2 regions of the Bacillus sp. JJ1566 genome follow, and region 1 is predicted to be linked to the other one. Evidence: riboswitches for the same ligand, from Rfam matches in the RefSeq annotation. Region 1 holds a riboswitch; the other holds the start of a gene.
What was found. Region 1 has a riboswitch for cyclic di-GMP ahead of V7112_RS12715 (methyl-accepting chemotaxis protein). Riboswitches for the same ligand answer to the same signal wherever they lie in the genome.
Positions count from the first base shown of each region.

Region 2: linked by a shared signal. The riboswitch ahead of V7112_RS07830 (EAL domain-containing protein) and the one ahead of V7112_RS12715 (methyl-accepting chemotaxis protein) in region 1 are both predicted to bind cyclic di-GMP.

Region 1 covers NZ_JBALOP010000028.1:67,282-70,485, reverse strand. The annotation lists gene V7112_RS12715 (methyl-accepting chemotaxis protein) at 1-1,407, opposite strand, end outside; cyclic di-GMP riboswitch class I at 1,493-1,579, opposite strand; gene V7112_RS12710 (Gfo/Idh/MocA family protein) at 2,398-3,204, opposite strand, start outside.
Region 2 covers NZ_JBALOP010000015.1:103,797-107,000, forward strand. The annotation lists gene V7112_RS07830 (EAL domain-containing protein) at 1-1,671, opposite strand, end outside; cyclic di-GMP riboswitch class I at 2,104-2,188, opposite strand; cyclic di-GMP riboswitch class I at 2,975-3,063, shown strand.

The DNA.
Region 1 (3,204 bases):
GAATGTTTTACCGGTTGTTTGGATTTGCGCGGTACCTTCTTCAACAGATTGGTAGCCGTCATCCAAGGATTGAACGACCTGCTTAGATTCAATTTGAATATCTTTTACAATCAACGTAATTTCAGAGACGGATTTTCCAACCTGTTCAGCAAGCTTTCGCACCTCGTCGGCGACTACGGCGAAGCCTTTTCCATGTTCACCTGCGCGAGCAGCCTCAATCGCTGCGTTCAATGCTAAAAGATTCGTTTGTCCTGCAATTTCTTGAATCACATTCACAAGCTTCGTAATTTCATTAGTTTTGTTATCCAGCCCAACCACCATCGCATGGGACTGTTTCATTTTTTCATGGATGCTGTTCATCTGTTGAATCGATGTTTCCATATAGGCATTTCCATCATTTGTTAGTGTTAGCATCCCTTGTGAATGGTCTTTAATGTCATCGCCCTTCACTGCAACCTGCATGATTTCCTGTGAGAAATCGGACATTTTTTCAATTAAAATGGTGGACGATGTTGCCTGGTCCTCTGAACCGCGTGAGAGTTCTTCCATCGTGACGGCGATTTGCTGACTGCCAGCCATGACCTCATCCGCATATTGGGTCAATTCCTCACTCTGGCCGGTCACATTATCGGAAACAACAGCCATTTGCTTGACCATGCCTCTTAGGTTTTCATTCATACCATTGACCGCCGTTACAAGCTGGCCTATTTCATCCTTGAGCTTTGTTTTAATAGGCTCTGCCTGAAGCTCACCATTCGAAATCGCCTTCATACGATACGCCACATGTTTCACTGGTCTTGAAATCACTTCGGAGGTAACAATCGAAATAATTGTTCCTAAAATAATCGCAACTACGGATACCACAAGCCCAACGATGTTCGCCTTCTCACCGTAGTTAACAACGTCCTCACCAGCCTGGACAATCTGTCTTTCTCGCTGATTCGAAAGGTTTTCAACTTGATCCATTAAGCTCCTTGCAGCCGGCTGGATGTGGGTCTGCAGATTATGCTTCGCAAGCTCGGCATTGCCACTTTCATAAGGAATAAACACATACTCTTTAATCATGTCACGCCATTTTTTCGTCTCGCGTAAAAGTTCCTCGACCTCTTTGATCTTCATCGCACTTAACTTTCGACTGGTTAAATCATATTCCACAGAATAGATATCATAATCGTTTCTATAGGAAGATTCCCCATACAGTACAAACCCACGAGCCAACGCAATGCTCTGAGCAATATTGTATTTCAAACTATCATATTCTAGTAAAACAGTGAGTTCCTCAGACACCATGTGATCCGTCTTTTGATTCATACTGGACACTGCAAAATAATTATAGGCTGATAAGCCTATACAAAGAATTATTATCGTAAAAAAACTAGCAAATAATCGCATGCGAATACTTTTCATCTATGATACCTCTTTCTTGTTGAATATTGAAAAACAAGGCAAAAAAATAAAGCCAATTCTATTGATTGGCCTAAACGCTTGATACTTTTGTAGACAGGCGATCATAGTACAGTGTACGGTAGACCCTATGCTTCTGGGCCACACCCTTTCAGAAAGTTTGCCCTTTTCTTCAAATATATGATTTTCTACCCACTAGTATATAAGTTTTTTCACCTTTGAACAATACTTCACACCACGAACCCTATTACTTTTTTACTACTAAATCTAACAATAACTTAAAAAAATCATCCTTACTCGCCGGTAACACCTCTGGTAACTCAACACTCGTTTTCATCCTAAAATCCCTCCATTTATAGGAACCACGGGGACGGTTCCGTTTCTGGGTCACAAGGACAGGTCCCTTGTCCCATTTGGGACGAGGGACCTGTCCCTCCGTCCCGCTCTAGTAATCTAGTATTGCCGCAATTTTGATAGATATACATTTTTGATAGAAAAAGTTTTACTAGATTTGGAGGGAAGGAATTGCCGGCAAAAGAGGAAGAAAGAACAAAAGCGCAAGCTCCTTGAACAGTCCCGACAAGCACAAGATAAGATGGCTAGAAGGTTGCACTTTAACCTTCTTGACAGATTGGCTTGTGACCTCGAGGGGCTAGGCGCTGGAGCTGGATGTAGCTAAACAACGTAATAAGTTATCCACAAGGTAGGATTTTATAGTTTCCTTAAAAACAAAAAAAGCCAACCCGAAGGCTGACTTTTATTCAAATGCGCATTGGCGTATTTGCTCACAGATTTTTTAGGCCCACACGACGTTGCCACAAGACGTGGCGTTTTTAATCTTTGATCTTTGCTTGAAAAGATTCCTTTGAAAATCGCATGTCTCCGCCGGAGGCTTTAACTTTATTCAGCCATGGTTTGAATACTCCACTGAATGATGAGACTCTTATACATTCCATCCCCACTTACGGAAGTTGGGACTTCTGCTGAATAAAGTTAGCGAGCAGACGCAAGAGCCTGTTCAATCACACGCATATTTTTCAATGTTTCTTCCACACTGTACATCGGTTGTTTATTGGATAGGACACTTTCCGCAAAATGCTCCACCTGAAGCTTGTACTGGTCACCCTGAACCGTTTCTTCACGCTGTCCAGCCTCTCCGGTTACAACTAGTACGCCGTTCCCACCTTCGTTATCCGGACGGAAAGCATGCTTTGCTAGAATAGAACCTTTTGTACCAATAACTTCATAAGATGCATTAAATGGTTGCTCTAAGCTCACATCAAAATTCGCAATTACACCACTTTCGAACTTCAATGTACCTGCTGCAGTAATATCAACATCATGTGTCGGATGTAGATTCGCTGTTGCCTTTACTTCAACCGGCTCTTCGCCCGTAATCAAGCGACTTGCATGAATGCAGTAGCAGCCCACATCGTAAAGCACTCCGCCGCCAAGATCCTTTTGCATCTTTATGCTGCCTGAATTTAAATCATGAAGAAAAGAGAACGTCGAACGAATCAGCTTCACATCACCGATTTCACCTGATGTAATGATTTCCTTCACACGGTTATGCTGTGGATGGAATTGATACATGAACGCTTCCATAAAAATCACATTATTTGCTTTAAAGGCTGCCGCCATTTCTTCCACGTCTTGTGATGTCAACGCAGCTGGCTTTTCACAAAGCACATGCTTACCGTGCTGTGCAGCTTCTATCGCCCATTGTTTATGTAGCTGATTTGGAAGTGGAATGTATACTGCATCAATTTCAGGATCATTCAATAAATCCGTGTATGAATC
Region 2 (3,204 bases), on a different contig from region 1:
CAAAGCTGCATCTGCATTTTTTATTAATTCCTCAATGGTTTTTCCATTCTCGGGAAATGTACTTATCCCAACACTTGTAGTTATGAGTAATTCGAAATCTTCAATAATAAATGGAAGGTCTAGACAGTCAATGATAGATTTGGCGGCATTAATCGGGTAGTCTGAGTCTTCGTAATCCCAAAAGATAATACCAAATTCATCTCCACCTAGTCTTGCAAATAATGAGTTTTTGTTTAATAACATATTTACTCTTTGACTAAATTCGTATAGTAATTTGTCCCCGATTTGGTGCCCTAGTGATTCATTTATATTTCGAAAACGATCTAAATCTATATAAAGAATTGAAACGTGTTTTTTAACATGTTCTGAAGCTGTGATTAATTCATTTATTTTATTTTCAAAAAGCATTCTATTTGGTAGTTTTGTTAAATAATCGTGAAAAGCCAAATATTGAATTCTTTTTTCATATTCTTTCTGTTCTGTAATATTTGAAATAATACCGTCAAACCTAATGACTTCACCATTTTTGTTAAGGACAGGAAGTGTTTGATCTTGAACCCACACAACCTCCCCATTTCTATGAATAATGCGGTATTGATGATAGAGATTTTCACCTTTTAATTTTTTATGTTGTATATTATGAAATTCAGTATAATCATCCGGATGGATTAGTGAATCCCAAGTAATTTGATTCCCGAAGTCAGACGGAGAATACCCTGTAATCGCCTCAACTCCCTTGGATACCAAATTGTAGTCACCTTTTTTTATGTCAAAAGACCAAATACCTGCATCCAAATTATCAAAAATATGTTCAACCTGATTTTCACTTTCTTTAAGCTTTAGTTCTATCACCTTTCTTTTGGTGATATCTTGAACAGTACCTATAAATCGAACTGGTTTCCTATTTTCGTCTAAGATTACATCCGCTTGGTTATATAGATGAATCGTTGTCCCATCCTTACGAAGAATTCTAAATTCAAAACCAAAATTTCGTCTTTCTTCAATAGCAGATAGAATAGCTTTTTTAAATTTTTCCCGATCATCGGGATGAGCAAGTTCTGTAATACTATCAAATGTTGGTACAAATACCTCAATATTTTCAATTCCGTATAGCACATACATCTGATTCGACCAATATGCTTCATCCTCCATAATGTCATAATCATAGCTTCCGATTGCACCTACTTTTTGCGCTAATTCAAGGCTACTTTTGATTTTGACCAATTCTTTTTCATGTTCAACGTACTTTGTTATATCTCTTGCAAACGCATAAACAATTGCCGTTTCCCGATCACTGATGATTGGTATTAGATTAACATCGATATTAATTAAATTCCCATTTGCCTGTGAGATAGCCGTTTGATAATTTTGTGGTTTCCCCTGTAATGCAAGTTGAAAATATTTTTTTCTTTTATATTTGTCATTACTATAAAAATACTGTTGTATCTTACTCGGTAATTCCTTTTCACTATATCCGAATGCCTTAATTACCGACTGGTTAAAGTGCAATAGTTTCCCATTCCCATCAAATGCTAAAACTGCATGTGGATGATTATCTATTAGTTCTTTTATTAGAAATAAATCATTCCCAATTTCAGTATTTTTCGTAGATAAAAATTTTTCATCATTTGAAAACATAGTAAGTTGTTTAAAAAAAGATAATTTAGCCATTTGTATCCCCCTTTAAATCACGGCATATTTTTATGTAACAAACTGTATTCGAAACTATTAAAATGCGTTAGTGTCTATGTTGTATTTCAAAAACGTTTTTGCTCAAACATTTAGATAAGATTGAAATTCATAATCATATCCCTATGTTGTTTATGATAAAAAGTACTAATTTACACAAGACTTTCTTACTATTGGTGCTTACATGCTAATTTTGCCGTAATTTGTCAAAAAAAAGAATCACCTTTGATTCCTATTCATATAGGAAGGGGTTCTTATTTCCTAATAGGAAGGGGGTCCTATATTCTTCTAGGAAGGATAGTGTAGTTATACTAGATAGGCATTACTATTTTGTTTATCCGTTATTTTAACCATGTTTATTAGAAAAAAGATAACTGCACCGAAAACGGGAGTTATCCTTTCCTTCCGACTATTTTAGGTAACCCGACTACCATTGCATTGTTGCTTTAGGCTCGTGGCTTTGCGTCCTTACCTTTAGATAAGTTTGCCTATATCGTTATAGAACTTATTAACCATATATAATATATTAGTAGTATAAAGATTAAGACAAAAGCACTATATATTCAACAACGTAAGCCAAATACCAGGAAGTACCATAAAATATTTTGTATTATTAAATATCTAAATAATTCCCTTCTTCTGTGCTTTTTTATCACATATTAATTTGTTAATTCATTAAATTTTTTTGCATAGTCGTAATAAAGACAAGTACTTTGCAAACAAGATTAATTAATGACTGAGTCAGGAGAAACTGGTTACGATGGCACGTTTACAGTCGATGCAGATGAAAACACTCAAACCTTTGAACAGTCGCTTTCTATTAAAAATGAGGAAATATAAGAAACCCAAAAGATAATGGGAGATCGGGGTAAGTAAAGGTTGTACCGATGGGAAGACCTAAAAAGATCAAAAGAAAGACCATAAATTTGAACATAAAGCCCCATCAATGTGATGGGGAGCTTACTTTTCTGGTGACGAAACCTAATAAACAACAGATCGTCTTCCAAATTAAATAGTTTGAAAGAAAATGCAGTGATAATACAGATGGACTATTGGTTTTTTTCTACTAATACTTAACTCCAACAAAAGCAAATTAAAATTTTATTACCCTTTTAAATAATTCATTTTACTTCCTTGAAGAAAATCACAGTTGGTTAATAGTGGGTTTATTATTGGAAATATTTGATGTGTACCCTTTTTTTGATTAGCAAGGTAATATGAGTTTCAGAGAGTGATAGACGACGCAAATATACAAAGATATAAAGAGTCAAAAATCGTTCTCATTCTGCAACAAAGGCAAACTAGTTGAAAAATTAGGACGCAAAGCTACAGACCTACTGTGATGGTAATCACTATGGTGGCTGGGCCGCTGAAGAATGGAGAATGATACTCACACTATGAGTTGAAATTCAATATTCTTCCGATTCAAACAAAAAATTTGTGTTGGAGGGATTTTTTTTATGGAGAAAATCAAGTTCGTTTCTATAAATCAATCAAACAATCATTCTAAGGGAG